One region of the Pseudomonas wadenswilerensis genome, then DNA from elsewhere that is predicted to be linked to it. Evidence: predicted binding sites of a transcription regulator. Region 1 holds the regulator's gene; each other region holds the start of a gene.
What was found. Region 1 encodes sigma-54, which starts transcription at its own class of promoters, with help from an activator protein. Its sites were predicted from a motif close to ANTGGCATNNANNTTGCTNT; they were not measured.

Region 1 (4,582 bases):
ATGTCCTCGACATCCGGCTGCGCTGCCAGGTAATCGATTACCGGTTGCTCGAGGCCCGAATGGTCACGTAGTTCCGGCTTCCAGTAGGGGTTGGGCAGGCAACGCACATCGAACACCAGGTCGGCGTCTACCGGCATGCCGCGCTTGAAGCCGAAGGACTCGACCAGAAATGCCGTGCCTGGCTCCGGCTGGTTGAGCAGGCGCAACTTGATCGAATCACGCAGCTGATACAGGTTCAGGTTGGTGGTGTCGATTTTCAGGTCGGCGAGGTCAGCGATCGGTCCGAGCAGTTCACTTTCGACCTCGATCGCTTCGGCCAGCGAGCGTTCGTTGTTGGTTAGCGGGTGGCGGCGGCGGGTTTCCGAGAAGCGTTTGAGCAGGGTTTCTTCATCGGCATCCAGGTACAACACGTCACACTGGATGTGCCGGCTACGGGCGTCCTCAAGCAACTCGGGAAAGCGCGAGAGGTGGCTGGGCAGGTTGCGCGCGTCAATCGATACGGCCACTTTGGGCTGCATCAATTCAGTGTTGATCAGGGCGCTTTCGGCCAACTGCGGCAGCAAGCCCGCCGGCAGGTTGTCGATGCAGTAGTAACCGTTGTCCTCAAGTACATCGAGGGCGGTGCTCTTGCCGGAGCCGGACCGGCCGCTAACGATGATCAAGCGCATGTTCAGTGCCCGTTTTGTACGTCCAGCACGACCTGGTACAAGGATTCGTTACTGGTGGCCGCACGCAGTTTGTCGCGTACGTCCTGGCGGTCGAGCATGCTGGCGATCTGGCGCAGCAGCTCCAGGTGCGCATCGGTAGCCGCTTCCGGGACCAGCAGTACGAACAGCAGGTCGACCGGAGCGCCATCGATGGCGTCGAAATCGATAGGGGCGTCAAGGTGCAACAGTGCGCTGACCGGCGATTCGCAGCCCTTGAGGCGGCAATGCGGAATGGCAATGCCGTTGCCGAAGCCGGTAGAGCCCAGTTTTTCCCGGGCGATCAGGGCTTCGTACACGTCCTGGGTGTCCAGCTCGGGCACTTGTTTGCCGATCAGATTGGCGATCTGTTCGAGCGCACGCTTTTTACTGCCGCCCGGCACGTTCACAAGGGAACGGCCGGGGGTCAGGATGGTTTCAAGTCGGATCATGGATGAGGGGGATCAGCGGGCCGCTGCACCTTGCAGCAGGCTTTGCTGTTTTTCCTTGTGTTTTTTCAGTTGGCGGTCGAGCTTGTCAGTCAAGGCATCGATCGCTGCATACATGTCTTGGTGTTCGGCATTTGCAACCACTTCGCCGCCGGGAATGAACAGCGTTGCTTCAATCTTCTGCTGCAACTTCTCGACCTTCATGATTACCGTCACATTGGTAATCTTGTCGAAATGCCCCTCCAGCCGTTTCAATTTTTGCTCGACGTACTCACGCAGGGGCTGAGTAACTTCTACATGCTGTCCACTGATATTGACTTGCATACAGCTTCTCCTTTGTTGCCGGTGCATAAGAGGCAGGTGTTGCGCCTGCCACTGAACTGCGGTGGCACACCTCAGGAGCCGTTACATCAATCGCTTGCGCTCGCTCGACGGTGCAATGCCGAGGGACTCGCGGTACTTGGCGACGGTGCGACGTGCTACCTGGATGCCTTGTGCCTCCAGTAAACCAGCGATCTTGCTGTCACTCAATGGCTTTTTCTGATTTTCCGCTGCAACCAGTTTTTTGATGATCGCGCGGATCGCCGTGGACGAGCATTCGCCGCCTTCGGAGGTGCTGACGTGACTGGAGAAAAAGTACTTCAGCTCGTAAATACCGCGGGGCGTGTGCATGTATTTTTGCGTGGTCACCCGGGAAATCGTCGACTCGTGCATGCCCACCGCTTCGGCGATATCGTGCAACACCAGCGGTTTCATCGCTTCGTCGCCATGATCGAGGAAGCCACGCTGGTGCTCGACGATCTGGGTGGCGACCTTCATCAGGGTCTCGTTGCGGCTTTGCAGGCTCTTGATGAACCAGCGCGCTTCCTGCAGCTGGTTGCGCATGAAGGTGTTGTCGGCGCTGGTGTCGGCGCGGCGAACGAAGCCGGCGTACTGCGGGTTGACCCGCAGGCGGGGGACCGCTTCCTGGTTGAGCTCGACCAGCCAGCGTTCGTTGTCCTTGCGCACGATCACGTCCGGCACCACGTATTCGGCTTCGCTCGACTCGATTTGCGAGCCGGGGCGCGGGTTGAGGCTCTGTACCAGCTCGATGACCTGGCGCAGTTCGTCTTCCTTGAGCTTCATGCGGCGCATCAGCTGGCTGTAGTCGCGGCCACCGAGCAGGTCGATGTAGTCGCTGACCAGGCGCTGGGCTTCGGCCATCCACGGCGTGCGCGGCGGCAGCTGGCGCAGTTGCAGCAACAGGCACTCGCTGAGGTTGCGCGCGCCGATGCCGGCCGGTTCGAACTGTTGAATACGGTGCAGCACGGCTTCGACTTCATCCAGCTCGATGTCGAGCTCGGGGTCGAAGGAATCACAGACTTCTTCCAGGGTTTCGTCGAGGTAGCCCTGGTTATTGATGCAGTCGATCAACGTCACGGCGATCAGCCGGTCGGTGTCGGACATCGGAGCCAGGTTCAGTTGCCAGAGCAGGTGGCTTTGCAGGCTCTCGCCAACGGAGGTGCGGGTGGTGAAGTCCCACTCGTCATCGTCGTTGCTGGGCAGGCTGCTGGCGCTGGTCTGGTAGATGTCTTCCCAGGCGGTGTCGACCGGCAGCTCGTTGGGGATGCGTTCGTTCCACTCGCCTTCTTCGAGGTTGTCCACCGTCGGGGCGGTCTCCTGGAAGCTGGTTTCCTGAACTTCGGCGACGGGTTTGCTCTCGGCGTTGTCGGCCATCGGGTCGCTGTTGTCGAAGTCGTCGCCATCTTCCTGGCGCTCGAGCATCGGGTTTGATTCCAGCGCTTCCTGGATTTCCTGCTGGAGGTCCAGGGTAGAAAGCTGGAGCAGACGTATGGCCTGTTGCAACTGCGGGGTCATCGTCAGTTGCTGGCCCATTCTTAGGACGAGCGATGGTTTCATGGCAGGGGCTTAACACCTTATTTGCCGGCGCACATGCGCCATCCACTACAAGGGCACCGAAGCGCCAACTTTAAGCAAATTATATGCCTGAAATTGCAGCGTTTGCCTAGAGCGCCGTAACAATTAAGCCATGAACTGGCTTGATCGAGAGCGCTCTGGCAGCGCCTTACACCTTGAGCCTACAGGCGGAACTCATGGCCGAGGTAAACCTCTTTGACCAGATCGTTGGCCAGGATGGTTTCTGCATCGCCTTCGGCGATCAGTTGGCCATCGTTGACGATGTAAGCGGTTTCGCAGATATCCAGGGTCTCACGGACGTTGTGGTCGGTGATCAGAACGCCAATGCCCTTGGCCTTCAGGTGGTGGATGATCTGCTTGATGTCGCCGACCGAAATCGGGTCGACACCGGCAAAGGGTTCGTCGAGCAGAATGAACTTGGGCGCGGTGGCCAGGGCGCGGGCAATCTCGACGCGGCGGCGTTCGCCACCGGAGAGGCTCATGCCGAGGTTGTCGCGGATGTGGCTGATGTGGAATTCCTGCAGCAGGCTTTCCAGCTCTTTGCGCCGGCCATCGCGGTCCAGGTCCTTGCGGGTTTCGAGGATCGCCATGATGTTGTCGGCCACCGACAGCTTGCGGAAGATCGAGGCTTCCTGCGGCAGATAGCCAATACCGGCGCGGGCGCGGCCGTGCATGGGCTGGTGGCTGACATCGAGGTCGTCGATCAGGACGCGGCCCTGATCGGCTTGGACCAGGCCGACGATCATGTAGAAACAGGTGGTCTTGCCGGCGCCGTTGGGGCCGAGCAGGCCGACGATCTGGCCGCTGTCGATCGACAGGCTGACGTCGCGAACCACTTGCCGGCTCTTGTAGCTCTTGGCCAGGTGCTGGGCTTTGAGGGTTGCCATTTACTCGGCCTTCTTCTTCGGCTGGATCACCATGTCGATGCGCGGACGCGACTCGGTGACTTTGCCACCGCGACCGGCGGTAGCGATCTGTTTCACCGTGTCGTAGACGATCTTCTCGCCTTCGGTGGTGTTGCCTTCGTTGATCACTTTGGCGCGGTCGATCAGGACGATGCGGTTTTGCGGCGCATTGTACTGGATGGTCTTGCCATAGCCTTGCATCTTGTCTGGCTTGGCCGCGCTCTGCTGCTGTTCGAAGTAGGCCAGGTTGCCCACCGAGGTCACCACGTCGATGTCGCCACCGGCAGTGCGGGTGATGGTCACGGTGTTGCCTTTGATCATCATCGAACCCTGGGTGATGATCACGTCACCGGTGTAGGTGGCGACGCCTTGTTTGTCATCCAGTTGAGCATGGTCAGCCTGGATACGGATCGGCTGGTCACGGTCGGTCGGCAGGGCCCAGGCGCTCGCGCTTCCCAGTGCTGCGCTCAGGCTGAGCAAAAAGGGGAGGGTTTTAACGAGCCTCATACTGTCCTCTTACGTTGGACAGCAGGTCCATCCTGCCGTCTTTCAAATACGCTTTCATTCCATTGCCCGTAGTTACGCCACCGGCGCCGTCGATTCTAACGGCTTGCTCGGTTTGCGCATA
Region 2 (4,582 bases), 680 kb from region 1:
CTGCGGGTCTTTGTCCTGTTGTGCGATGGCTTGGGCCAGGGTCGCCTGGCATTGGGCCGGGCGGTTGCGATCAAACTCTGCCAGTTGGCTCAGCAGTGTGCGTTGCAGGCGATCCAGTTGCGGGCGCAATTGGCTGCCCAGATCGACCCGTGGCGTTTGTGGTGCGCTGCCTGCGGCATGCCAGCGTGACAGTGCGCGGTACTGGAGCAGCTTGTTGGCTTCGATCTGGTCGGCGAAGAACACGCCTGCCCGGTGCTCGTCCACACCAAAGCGCACGGCCTGGGTGCGGGCATTGGCGATGACCTGCTGCTCACGCTCGGGCGCTTCTACAGGCTGGCCCGAGTCCCATTTGTTCAGGGCGACATCGTCGGCGATATCCAGGCGTTGATTCACGCTATCGAGCAAGCGCGACAGGGCAACTGGCGGTGCGGGTGTCGAGGCGCACCCTTGCAGGAGCAAGGTTGGCGCAAGGAGCAGGGCGAACAGGGGCATACGCATGGCGAGGGTCCGAAGCGGTAAAAGAGCAGTGTGCAGCTTTTTGGCCTTTTTTCCTGTCGGCCAATGCGCATAAGAATGTCAGAAAAACAAAAGGCCTCCCGAAGGAGGCCTCTCTTGCACTACGCCGCTTGCGCGAGCGTTACCGGATTAGCAGCTGTAGTACAGCTCGTATTCCAGTGGGTGTACGAAGGTGCGGACCTTGATTTCTTCTTCGCTTTTCAGCGCGATGTAGGCATCGATGAAGTCATCGGAGAACACGCCGCCCTTGGTCAGGAACGCGCGGCCCTTGTCCAGCTCTTCCAGGGCTTCTTTCAGGCTGCCGCACACCTGCGGGATCTCTTTCGCCTCTTCAGGCGGCAGGTCGTACAGGTTCTTGTCGGCGGCATCGCCTGGGTGGATCTTGTTCTGGATACCGTCCAGGCCGGCCATCATCAGTGCCGCGAAGCACAGGTACGGGTTGGCAGCCGGGTCCGGGAAGCGCGCTTCGATACGGCGGGCTTTCGGGCTGGAAACGTAAGGGATGCGGATCGAGGCGGAACGGTTGCGAGCCGAGTAGGCCAGCATTACCGGAGCTTCGAAGCCTGGTACCAGACGCTTGTAGGAGTTGGTAGCCGGGTTGGTGAAGCCGTTCAGGGCCTTACCGTGCTTGATGATACCGCCGATGAAGTACAGGGCGGTGTCGGACAGGCCGGCATAGCCTTCGCCGGAGAAGGTGTTCTTGCCATCTTTGGAGATGGACATGTGCACGTGCATGCCCGAGCCGTTGTCGCCGTACAGGGGCTTAGGCATGAAGGTCGCGGTGCGGCCGTAGGCGTCGGCAACGTTGTGTACGCAGTACTTGAGGGTCTGAACTTCGTCAGCCTTCTTCACCAGGGTGTTGAACTGCACGCCGATTTCGTTCTGGCCGGCAGTTGCCACTTCGTGGTGGTGCACTTCGATGACCAGGCCCATTTCTTCCATGGCGTTGCACATGGCAGTACGGATTTCGTGGTCGTGGTCGAACGGAGGTACTGGGAAGTAGCCGCCTTTGACGCCCGGACGGTGGCCTTTGTTGCCGCCTTCGACGTCCTGGTCGGACATCCACGAGCCTTGTTCGGAGTAGATCTTGAACATCGAGCCGGAGATATCGGACTTGAACTTCACTTCGTCGAAGATGAAGAATTCAGGCTCTGGACCGACGAAGACGGTGTCACCGATACCGGTGGTCTTCAGGTACTCTTCGGCGCGGCGGGCGATGGCGCGTGGGTCGCGGTCATAGCCTTGCATGGTCGACGGTTCGATGATGTCGCAGACCAGGATCAGGGTCGGTTCTTCGGTGAACGGGTCGAGCACGGCGGAGGCGTCGTCCGGCATCAGGATCATGTCGGAAGCTTCGATGCCTTTCCAGCCGGCGATGGAGGAACCGTCGAACATCTTGCCGGCTTCGAAGAAATCTTCATCCAGCGCATCACGAGCTGGCATGGTCACGTGGTGCTGAGTGCCTTTGGTGTCAGTGAAGCGCAGATCAATCCATTTAACGTCATGATCTTTGATGAGTTGAACCGACTTCGACATAGTGTCCTCCGGGGTGGGGTAGAGCTTGCCTGTGCAGCCCTTTAATTTGGGTGATGCCGGGCGCGAATAGTCGGCCAAGGCAACCTGCCTCACAAGGGAGCAAATTGCATGCCAGTGCCCCGAGTTGGGATTTTTGCCCCAAACCCAAGCGTTTTCGGCCGATTTCGCAAATTCACGGCATTTTTCTGCACTTTAAAGATGCGCTAATCGGGCATGATGCACCATTTTGGCGCACAGAAAACCTTCTGTACAAAAGTTGCTCAAAGCTTGAGCAATTTCCGCTATAATCCGCGCCCCACTTTTTTAGTCGGCACCTCGCGCGCTGTTTTTCATGAAACTAATCGTAAAAGTCTTCCCAGAGATCACCATCAAGAGCCGGCCGGTTCGCAAGCGCTTCATCCGTCAACTGGCCCGCAACATCCGCAACGTGCTCAAGGACCTCGATCCTGCGCTCGCGGTTAACGGTGTCTGGGATAACCTCGAAGTGATCACTCACATCGAGGACGAGAAGGTCCTGCGCGAGATGACCGAGCGTCTGACCTGCATGCCGGGCATTGCCCACTTCCTGCAGGTCGACGAATACCCGCTGGGTGATTTCGACGACATCGTCGCCAAGTGCAAGCAGCACTTCGGTCACCTGCTGGCCGGCAAGCGCTTCGCCGTACGCTGCAAGCGCGGCGGCCACCACGATTTCAGCTCGATGGACGTCGACCGCTACGTCGGCAGCCAGCTGCGCCAGCAGTGCGGCGCCGCCGGTATCGACCTGCGTACGCCGGAAGTCGAGGTACGCATCGAGGTACGCGACAAGCGCCTGTACGTCATCCACAACCAGCACAAAGGCATCGGCGGTTACCCGCTGGGCGCGCTGGAGCAGACCCTGGTGCTGATGTCCGGCGGTTTCGACTCCACTGTCGCCGCCTACCAGATGATGCGCCGCGGCCTGATGACCCACTTCTGCTTCTTCAACCTTGGCGGCCGCGCCCACGAACTGGGGGTGATGGAAGTTGCCCACTACCTGTGGAAGAAGTACGGCAGCAGCCAGCGCGTGCTGTTCGTCAGCGTGCCGTTCGAAGAAGTGGTCGGCGAAATCCTCGGCAAGGTCGACAACAGCTACATGGGCGTGACCCTCAAGCGCATGATGCTGCGCGCGGCGACCAACATCGCCGACCGCCTGCAGATCGACGCCCTGGTGACCGGTGAAGCCATCTCCCAGGTGTCGAGCCAGACCCTGCCGAACCTCGCGGTGATCGACTCGGCCACCGAGAAGCTGGTGTTGCGCCCGCTGCTGGCCAGCCACAAGCAGGACATCATCGACCTGGCCCAGCAGATCGGCACCGCCGAGTTCGCCAAGCACATGCCTGAATACTGCGGCGTGATTTCGGTGAACCCGACCACCTGCGCCAAGCGTCATCGCCTCGAGCATGAAGAGAAGCAGTTCGACATGGCGGTGCTCGAGCGTGCCCTGGAGCGCGCCCGCCTGATCTCCATCGACCACGTGATCGATGAACTCAGCGAAGATATCCAGATCGAAGAAGTCAGCCAGGCGCTGGCCGGGCAGGTGGTGATCGACATTCGCCACCCTGATGCCCAGGAAGACCAGCCCCTGGAACTGGACGGCATCGAGGTCAAGGCCTTGCCGTTCTACGCCCTGAACAGTCGCTTCAAGGAGCTGGATGCCACGCGCCAGTACCTGCTGTATTGCGACAAGGGAGTAATGAGTCGCCTGCATGCCCATCATCTGCTCAGTGAGGGACATGCCAATGTGCGCGTTTATCGTCCGACATAAGACGCCGGGGCTATATGGCGGGAGCATCCGCCATCGCCCTCCCGACCACCGGGCCGTTTGAGCGCCATTCATTCATATTCGCCGCCTAGACTGGGCGGCAACCCGAATCCTCTGATCGAGATACACACGTGATCGAAAATCTGCGTAACATCGCCATCATCGCCCACGTTGACCATGGTAAAACCACCCTGGTCGACAAACTCCTGCGTCAGTCCGGCACCCTGGAGCGTAACGAGCTCAACGACGAGCGCGTCATGGACTCCAACGACCAGGAAAAAGAGCGCGGTATTACCATTCTGGCGAAAAACACCGCCATCAACTGGAACGGCTACCACATCAACATCGTCGACACCCCCGGCCACGCCGACTTCGGTGGCGAGGTTGAGCGTGTAATGTCGATGGTCGACTCCGTACTGCTGCTGGTCGACGCTCAAGACGGCCCTATGCCGCAAACCCGTTTCGTGACCAAGAAGGCTTTCGAAGCCGGCCTGCGTCCAATCGTGGTCATCAACAAGGTCGACCGTCCAGGCGCGCGTCCTGACTGGGTTCTGGACCAGATCTTCGACCTGTTCGACAACCTCGGTGCCACCGACGAACAGCTGGACTTCAAAGTCGTCTACGCCTCGGCCCTGAACGGCATTGCCGGTCTGGACCACACCGAAATGGCCGAAGACATGACCCCGCTGTACCAGTCGATCGTCGACAACGTACCGGCTCCTGCTGTTGACCGTGACGGCCCGTTCC
Region 3 (4,582 bases), 560 kb from region 1:
GCGAGTTCGTGGCCCAGTTGGCGCAGTTCAGCAGCCTGGAAGGCATCACCTCGCTGAACGAGTCGGTGACCGCGATTTCCGGCAACTACAAGTCTTCGCAGGCACTGCAGGCCTCGTCGCTGGTCGGTCGCTCGGTGGTTGCCCAGACCGACAAGGCCGTGGTCGATACCACCAAGAGCCTCAACGGTTCGGTGGTGGTTCCGCAGGCGGTCAGCAATGCCACCGTCACCATTACCGACAAGGATGGCAAGTTGGTCAAGACCATCGACATGGGGGCGCAGAAGGCCGGCAATGCCTCTTTCGTCTGGGACGGTACCAACGACAAGGGCGAGAAGGTCGATCCGGGTACCTACACCTTTGCCGCCAAGACCACCGTCGATGGCAAGCAGCTGGACATGTACACCATGCTGCCGGCCACCGTCAGCAGCGTCACCATCAGTCAGACTGGCGGCGAGATGATGCTCAATCTTGCCGGCCTGGGCAGCATCGCCCTGTCCAAAGTCCAAACCATCGGTATATAGAGCCGGCTAACGCGGCACAAGGAGTGAAAGATGTCATTCAATATCGGCCTTAGCGGTCTCTATGCAGCCAACAAGCAACTGGACGTGACCGGCAACAACATCGCCAACGTCGCCACCACCGGTTTCAAATCGTCGCGCGCGGAATTCGCCGACGTCTACTCGGCCAACAAGCTGGGCGTTGGCACCAGCAACATCGGTAACGGTGTGCGCCTGGCAGCGGTATCGCAGCAGTTCAAGAACGGTGAAATCAACAACACCGGCAACGTGCTGGACATGGGCATCCAGGGTCAGGGCTTCTTCGTGCTGAGCGACAACGGCTCGCTCAGCTACACCCGCGCCGGTGCCTTCCAGACCAACAAGGACAACTACGTCGTCACCGCTGACGGCCTGCGCCTGCGCGGCTACGGTGTCGATGAAAACGGCAAGATCATCAACGGCGTGCTGACCGACCTGAAGATCGATACCTCGGCGCTGGCGCCCAAGAGCACCACTTCGATCGACCAGGGGTTGAACCTGAACTCGTCGGACAAGATCATCCCGGCGGCCACCACTTTCAGCCCGACTGACGAAAACAGCTGGAACAAGACCTTCGCCACCAAGATCTACGACAGCCAGGGTAATGAGCACGTCATGGATCAGTACTACGTCAAGACCGGGACCAACACCTGGAAGTCGTACACCCTGATCGATGGCCGCAACCCGCTGAACCCGGCCGAAGAGCCGCCAAAGGCGCTGGAAGGCACCATCGAGTTCAACTCCGACGGTAGCGTCAAGACCATGACTGCCGGTGCCGCGGGCTCGGGTTACGAGGTGGTCAACAAGGTCTTCAAGTTGACCGGCTGGATCCCTGCCGAAGTGACCAATCCGAACGCCAAGCCTCCGGTCTGGGGTACCAACGGTTCGGCCGCCAACGCTGGCGGCATCGCCATCGACATGACCGACACCACCTCGTACAACACCCCGACCACGCGCCTGTCGCAAAGCCAGGACGGTTACGCTACCGGGATTCTGTCGAGCCTGAGCATCGACTCCAGCGGCGTGATGTTCGCAAGCTTCAGCAACCAGCAGTCGCGCGCCATCGGCCAGGTCGCCATCGCCAGCTTCGCCAACGAGCAGGGCCTGCAACCTATGGGTGGCACCCGCTGGACCGAAACCTACGCGTCGGGTATTCCGGGTATCGATGCGCCGAAGACCGGCACCCTGGGCGCTATCGCTTCCAACTCGCTGGAAGACTCCAACGTCAACCTGACCAACGAGCTGGTCGAGCTGATCAAGGCGCAGAGCAACTACCAGGCCAACGCCAAGACCATCTCGACCCAGAGCACCATCATGCAGACCATCATTCAGATGACCTGATGCGGGTGTGAGGTAATCGGTGTGAGCGGACCCCTTTCTCGGAAGGGGTCTTGCATTTCAGAGGTATCGATCATGTTGCAACGATTGCTGATGGCGCTGTTCGCCGTGCTGTTGATGAGCCAGGCCTGGGCTGATGCCGCGCCCTGGTATCGCTGGGAAAGCCAGGTCACCGGGCGCCTGGTGTGCGCACAGTTTGCGCCGGGCGAGGGCTGGAAGCGTTTTGCCGGTCCGTTCAATAACGCGGCTTGCCGCGACCACTGAGCTTGCCGCTAGCGGCAAACCGGCGCCGTATTTTCGACGGCGCATCTTCTGCGTGAGATCTCGCGCGCGCTTGAACCCCTTGTCTTTCGGGCGTTTTCCGCCTTTTTCAAAAGTTGGTTTGAAACTTGCTTCAGGCTCTGCAAAGCAGCGGCGGACGGCAAGTGTTCGCCAGCGCAGCGGAGGATGACTGTGGACAAGATGCTATACGTGGCCATGACCGGCGCCAGCCAGAACGCGCTGGCGCAGAAGGCCCATGCCAACAACCTGGCGAACATTTCCACCAGCGGTTTTCAGCGTGACCTGGAGCAGGCGCGCTCGATGCCGGTATTCGGTGACAGCTTTCCGGCGCGGGCCTATGCCATGACCGAGCGCCCGGCCACTGATTTCAGCCCGGGCTCGATGCAGGAAACCGGCCGTGACCTGGACATCGCCATCGGCGGCGACGGCTTCATCGCCGTGCAGGCCCCGGATGGCAGTGAAGCCTATGTGCGCACCGCCAGCCTGAACATTGACGGTCTGGGTGTGCTGCGGGCCGGCAACGGTATGCCGGTGATGGGCAATGGCGGGCCGATTGCCGTGCCGCCAGAGCAGAAGGTCGAGGTTGGCCAGGACGGCACCATCAGCATCCGCGCCATGGGCGAGGGCCCGCGGGTCATGGCCGAGGTCGACCGGATCAAACTGGTCAACCCGGACCTGAAGAACATGACCAAGGGCCTGGACGGCTTGATCCACACCAAGAACGGCCAGCCTGCCGTCGCCGATGCCAACGTCCAGGTGGTCTCCGGTTTCCTGGAGTCGAGCAACGTCAATGCGGTCGAGGAAATGACCTCGGTGCTGGCGCTGTCCCGTCAATTCGAATTGCACATCAAGATGATGACCACGGCCAAGGAAGGCGACGAAGCCATGGCTCGTGTTTTGCAAATCGGCTAATAACACAGACGTAGCGCCGTAAAACAGGCGCGCGAGGAGAACAGCATGCTTCCGGCTCTTTGGGTCAGTAAAACCGGTTTGTCCGCCCAGGACACCAACTTGACCACCATTTCCAACAACCTGGCCAACGTTTCGACCACCGGCTTCAAACGTGATCGCGCCGAGTTCCAGGACTTGCTCTATCAGATCAAGCGTCAGCCAGGTGCCCAGTCGACCCAGGACAGCGAACTGCCGTCGGGCCTGCAAGTGGGTACCGGTGTGCGCATCGTCGGCACCCAGAAGAACTTCAGTACCGGTAGCCTGCAGACCACCGAGAACCCGTTGGACATGGCGGTCAACGGTCGTGGTTTCTTCCAGATCCTGCAGCCTGATGGCACTGTTTCGTACAGCCGTGACGGTACCTTCCACCTGAACTCCGATGGCCAGATCGTCACCGCCAACGGTTTTGCCCTGGAGCCCGCGATCGTCGTGCCGCCAGACGCGCAGACGTTCACCGTCGGCCAGGACGGCACCGTGTCGATCACCACTGCCGGCAACCCGGCGGCGCAGATCATCGGCAACATCCAGACCGCCGACTTCATCAACCCGGCCGGCCTGCAGGCCATGGGCAGCAACCTGTTCCTGGAGACCGCCGCCAGCGGCGCGCCGCAAATCGGTACCCCGGGCCTCAACGGTTTTGGCGTGGTACAGCAGCAGACCCTGGAGAACTCCAACGTCAGCACCGTGGAAGAGCTGGTCAACATGATCACCACCCAGCGTGCCTACGAAATGAACTCCAAGGTCATTTCCACCGCTGACCAGATGCTCTCGTACGTTACCCAGAACCTGTAAGTGAAGTCTTCGAGGTCGCTTGAACGGCGCCTGTTACACCGTGAGGTCAGAGTCATGAGTCGTTTGTTTTGCATACTAGCCCTGAGTGGGATCGCCTTGCTGGCCGGTTGCGTCGCGCCGACGCCCAAGCCCAACGATCCCTACTACGCGCCGGTATTGCCGCGCACGCCATTGCCGGCGGCGGCCAACAACGGCTCGATCTACCAGGCCGGTTTCGACCAGAACCTGTACAGCGATCGCAAGGCTTTCAGGGTCGGTGACATCATCACCATCACCCTCAACGAGCGCACCCAGGCGAGCAAGAACGCCAACTCGCAGATCGCCAAGAACAGCAAGGCCGAACTCGGCCTGACCTCGTTGTTCGGCAGCAGCGTGACCACCAACAACCCGTTCGGTGATGGCGACCTCAGCCTCAGCGCCGGCTACAGCGGCGACCGCTCAACCAAGGGTGACAGCAAGGCGGCCCAGGGCAACACCCTGACCGGCTCGATCACCGTCACCGTTGCCGACGTGCTGCCCAACGGCATCATTGCCGTGCGCGGCGAGAAGTGGCTGACCCTCAACACCGGCGATGAGCTGGTGCGTATCGCCGGGATGATCCGTGCCGATGACATCGCCACCGACAACACCGTGCCTTCAACCCGTGTCGCCGATGCACGCATCACCTACTCGGGTACCGGCTC
Region 4 (4,582 bases), 2.7 Mb from region 1:
GGTCAGCCCGTTGACCACCCGTGCACTCTACGAACAGATCCGCTATGTGCAGAGCCTCACCCGTGGCCCGGCGCAGGAGCGGGTGGTGAAGGCGCAGATGGAGGCGCTGGATGCTGCCATCTCTGCGAGCCGTGACGATGAAGCGCGCTACAGGGCCCTGAGTGATCAGTACTACGACTTGCGTGAAAAGCTCCAGCGCATAGGCTATGTGACTTCGCAGCTGGTGGTGCTTGACGACATGATCAAGCAATTTACTGCCGAGGGGCGGCCGGTGGCGAAGCTGCAGGTCGAGCGCGATGCCTTCTTCGCGGAGCAGGCACAATGGCCGACCGATGTAGAGTACGAGCATGAGCGCTTTATCGAGCTGGGTGTGCCGGACGCCTCTGCAAACTGGTATGAAGGTAATCTGACTGCCTACCTGTGGCGCGATCAACGCATCTACCGATTCAAATTCTACAGTGGCGCCAATACGGCTACAGACACCGCTGCGCTGGCCCGGCTGGAGCCCAGGGCGCGCGCTGTGCTGGCCGCGTTCCGCACCCGCAAGCAATACGAAATTCCCCAGGACAACGGCTTCTGTGTGCCCTTCGGCTTCATTGCCGACGATGGCACACCGCGCCACGCCATCACCCTGGGCCTCAACCCTGCAGACAACCCGAAACTGCTGCACCGCCTGAGCATGAGCAGTGACAGCGACAAGGCCGTCGAGATGGTGCCGATGCTGCTGGATCGACTGATTGTCAACCCGTTTCCGATGCATATCAGTGTCGATAAGTTCGGGCCCTCAAGCGTGCGGATCGGTGCCGCCAAGGGCAGGTTCGGCGGCGCACGCTTTCGCGTCTATGAGCCTGACAGTCTCAAGCCGGCGGCCACTGAAACGTTCAGGATGGTCGCTGGCGCCGTGAGCTCCGGCTACCAGCCCACCGTGGTACTGGGAGTGACCGATGAACACTCCGAGCCGCCGCTGCAGTTCGAGCCCTCCAGGGACCAATTCCTGCGCACGCTGCAAAGCATACGTGCGCTGCCGGGCGGCCATCGCTTTGAGCCGCAAGTCGACTGAACAACCACCCCGCGGCGAGGTCAACGGAAGGTAGGCCAGATTCACCCTGAACATCGGTACAGAGGAGAGTCCAATGAAAGACTGGGTCATTACTTTTGTTGATCAGAAGGGCGAGCGTACCTCGCTGCCTCTCACCGCAGAGCTTGAGCCGAGCATCGAAGAGGCTGCGCGGCTGATTCGTACCCATCTGTTTCCGGTCATGGACGAACTGGACCTCACTGATTTCGAGGGCCGCACACCCTCGCCGACGGCCAAATGGCTGAAAGAGCAGAACGGGGTAGAGATCACCGCCATCACTGAAGCCCCCTGAACCCGCTGGCTGGCACGCCGGGCAATCAGGCGCTACGCTGCAGACAAGGTCGGGCAGTTTCTTCTGATTGTCCGGGCTTGCCGATCCACGTCACGCAACAGCTCGAATTGCCCCCGCACGTCTTGTGTGGCGGGCAGGTGCGTTTTGCACTGAAAGTCTATCCATCGGTAATGAGGAGGACGATTCATGAGCAGCCAATACGAGGACATCAGCAGCACGGTCTTGCGTCGGATGAAAGAAGGGGGGTTCAACTTCGCGCAGATTCATCCCATCGAGTTTTATGCGGTATTTCCGGACGAGGCACGGGCGCGGCGAGCGGCAGGAAAGTTTCGCGGCGAATCACTCAGTGCCCAAGTGCATGAGCGCGATGATGGCGCCTGGCATCTGGAACTGAGCAAGGTGATGTTTGCAACCTATGGCGGTATCGGCGAATTCGAACAGGATTTCGAGGCGGTGATTGCCCCGCTGGGTGGAGAAATAGAAGGCTGGGGCGTCAAGCAGGAGCGTCAGCTGGCCTGATCAAACGGTCCCACAGGGCGGCTCTGGCCGTCTGCCGTGGGCCGCTCGGCGCTTCGCAATGAAGCGCTGCCGTCAAAGCAACCGGGGCGGTTGCACAGATCTGGTGCGGCCGTTCTTCGCTTAAAACGCAACTTATTGAATAACAAGGAATTATGCCGCTGGCACGGGGCTTGCGATGGCTCGGGTGCACGGGTGACAAGGAGTTCGGCATGATCCGCACCTTTTATGACGAAATGTACGCCGCTGACGGCCAGGTCCGTCCGCACTACCGGGAGTTCGCCCGCTGGCTGGCCGAAACCCCGCCGGAACTGCTGGCCCAGCGTCGACGTGAAGCCGACCTGCTGTTCCACCGCGCCGGCATTACCTTCACCCTCTATGGCGACGAGCAGGGCACCGAGCGCCTGATTCCTTTCGATACCATCCCACGCAGCATCCCGGCCAGTGAATGGCGGGTGGTGGAGCGTGGCTGCATTCAGCGGGTGAAGGCGCTGAACCTGTTTCTCGCCGACCTGTACCACGACCAGCGCATCATCCGCGCCGGGATCATCCCGGCCGAGCAGGTCCTGGCCAACGACCAGTACCAGCTGGCGATGCAGGGCCTGGACCTGCACCGCAACATCTATTCGCATATTTCCGGGGTCGACCTGGTGCGTGACAGCGATGGCAGCTATTACGTGCTCGAAGACAACCTGCGTACCCCCAGCGGCGTCAGCTACATGCTCGAAGACCGCAAGATGATGATGCGCTTGTTCCCCGAGCTGTTTGCCGCCCAGCGCATCGCCCCCATCGATCATTACCCCAACCTGTTGCTCGATACCCTCAAGAGTTCCAGCCCGCTGGATAACCCCAGCGTGGTGGTGCTGACGCCCGGGCGTTTCAACAGCGCGTTCTTCGAGCACGCCTTCCTCGCCCGCGAGATGGGCGTCGAGCTGGTCGAGGGCGCCGACCTGTTCGTGCGGGATGAGCGGGTGTTCATGCGCACCACCGATGGTCCCAAGGCGGTGGATGTGATCTACCGGCGCCTGGACGATGCCTTCCTCGACCCGCTGGCGTTCAACCCCGATTCGATGCTTGGTGTGCCCGGGCTGCTGGCGGCCTATCGCTGTGGCAACGTGGTGCTGGCCAATGCCATTGGCACTGGCGTGGCCGACGACAAGTCGATCTACCCCTATGTCACCGACATGATCCGCTTTTATCTCGACGAGGAGCCGATCCTGAAGAACGTGCCGACCTGGCAGTGCCGCAAGCCTGAAGAACTTTCCCACGTGCTGGCGCACCTGCCGGAACTGGTGGTCAAGGAAACCCAGGGTTCCGGCGGCTACGGCATGCTGGTCGGTCCGGCGGCCACCCGTGCCGAGATCGAGGCGTTTGCCGCACGGATCAAGGCCCGGCCGGCGGCCTACATCGCCCAGCCAACGCTGTCGCTGTCGACCTGCCCGACCTTTGTCGAGAACGGCATTGCCCCGCGGCATATCGACCTGCGGCCTTTCGTGCTGTCCGGGCGCGAGACCCGGGTGGTGCCTGGCGGCCTGACCCGGGTCGCCCTGCGTGAAGGTTCGCTGGTGGTCAACTCGTCCCAGGGCGGCGGTACCAAGGACACCTGGGTGGTTGAGGATTAAGTCATGTTGAGTAGAACTGCCTCCGATTTGTACTGGATGTCGCGTTACCTGGAGCGGGCGGAAAACCTCGCACGGATGCTCGATGTCAGCTATTCGCTGTCGCTGATGCCGCAGGACGGCCGCGGCGACGGCCTGGATGAAATGGCCATGCCGCTGCTGATCACCGGCACCCTCGACGATTACCTGGAGCGCCACGGCCAGTTGCATGCCGAGCGCCTGCTGCACTTCTTTGCCCTGGACCCGGAAAACCCGGCGAGCATCTACAGTTGCCTCGGCGCCGCGCGGGCCAGTGCCCATGCAGTACGTGGGCGGATTACCGCCGACATGTGGGAAAACATCAACGCCACCTGGCTCGAGATTCGCGGTATTGCCGAGCAGGGCCTGGGCCGCTATGGCATGAGCCGTTTCTGCGAGTGGATCAAGGAACGCTCGCACCTGTTCCGGGGGGCCACCTACGGCACCATCATGCGCAACGACGCCTTTCGCTTCATTCGCCTGGGCACCTTCATCGAGCGTGCCGACAACACCCTGCGCCTGCTCGATGCCCGCTACGAAATGCTCGGCGACGAGGCCGAGGCGGTCAGCGACAGTTCGGCGCGGGGTTACTACCAATGGAGCGCCTTGCTGCGTGCGCTGTCGTCGTTCGAGGCCTACACCGAGATCTACCGTGATGCACCGGCCGCCCGCCATGTTGCCGAGCTGCTGCTGTTGCGCGCCGACGTGCCGCGCTCGCTGCGTGCCTGCACCGAGGAAATCGACCTGATCCTCGCCAGCCTGCCCGGTGGCAACGGCCGCCCGGCCCAGCGCCTGGCCGCCGAGGTGGACGCACGCCTGCGCTACACCTCGATTGATGAAATCCTCGCCGAGGGCCTGCACCCCTGGTTGACCCATTACATTCCGCTGGTGCGTGAGTTGGGTAATGCCATTCACAGTGCCTACCTGGAGGCCGTATGAGACTGACCATTAGCCACGAAACCGCCTACCACTACGAAGACCAGGTTCGCGCCAGCATCCAGTACCTGCGCCTGACTCCCCACGACAGCGAGCGCCAGCAGGTGCTCAGTTGGCAGCTGG

Region 2: glnA (glutamate--ammonia ligase) is a predicted target of sigma-54. The motif match lies at 2,149-2,168, and genes of this name have one in related genera.
Region 3: LOY45_RS07480 (flagellar basal body rod protein FlgF) is a predicted target of sigma-54. The motif match lies at 2,251-2,270, and genes of this name have one in related genera.
Region 4: LOY45_RS19275 (circularly permuted type 2 ATP-grasp protein) is a predicted target of sigma-54. The motif match lies at 2,047-2,066, and genes of this name have one in related genera.

Annotation. Positions count from the first base shown of each region.
Region 1 covers NZ_CP087191.1:1,047,411-1,051,992, forward strand. The annotation lists gene rapZ (RNase adapter RapZ) at 1-668, opposite strand, end outside; gene ptsN (PTS IIA-like nitrogen regulatory protein PtsN) at 671-1,135, opposite strand; gene hpf (ribosome hibernation-promoting factor, HPF/YfiA family) at 1,148-1,456, opposite strand; gene LOY45_RS04795 (RNA polymerase factor sigma-54) at 1,538-3,031, opposite strand; gene lptB (LPS export ABC transporter ATP-binding protein) at 3,211-3,936, opposite strand; gene lptA (lipopolysaccharide transport periplasmic protein LptA) at 3,937-4,461, opposite strand; gene lptC (LPS export ABC transporter periplasmic protein LptC) at 4,448-4,582, opposite strand, start outside.
Region 2 covers NZ_CP087191.1:362,792-367,373, forward strand. The annotation lists gene LOY45_RS01630 (chorismate mutase) at 1-498, opposite strand, end outside; gene glnA (glutamate--ammonia ligase) at 646-2,052, opposite strand; gene thiI (tRNA uracil 4-sulfurtransferase ThiI) at 2,384-3,838, shown strand; gene typA (translational GTPase TypA) at 3,967-4,582, shown strand, end outside.
Region 3 covers NZ_CP087191.1:1,606,992-1,611,573, forward strand. The annotation lists gene flgD (flagellar hook assembly protein FlgD) at 1-521, shown strand, start outside; gene flgE (flagellar hook protein FlgE) at 552-1,877, shown strand; gene LOY45_RS07475 (hypothetical protein) at 1,950-2,138, shown strand; gene LOY45_RS07480 (flagellar basal body rod protein FlgF) at 2,328-3,068, shown strand; gene flgG (flagellar basal-body rod protein FlgG) at 3,114-3,899, shown strand; gene flgH (flagellar basal body L-ring protein FlgH) at 3,954-4,582, shown strand, end outside.
Region 4 covers NZ_CP087191.1:4,206,095-4,210,676, reverse strand. The annotation lists gene LOY45_RS19290 (hypothetical protein) at 1-1,060, shown strand, start outside; gene LOY45_RS19285 (hypothetical protein) at 1,134-1,370, shown strand; gene LOY45_RS19280 (ribonuclease E inhibitor RraB) at 1,557-1,889, shown strand; gene LOY45_RS19275 (circularly permuted type 2 ATP-grasp protein) at 2,099-3,508, shown strand; gene LOY45_RS19270 (alpha-E domain-containing protein) at 3,512-4,462, shown strand; gene LOY45_RS19265 (transglutaminase family protein) at 4,459-4,582, shown strand, end outside.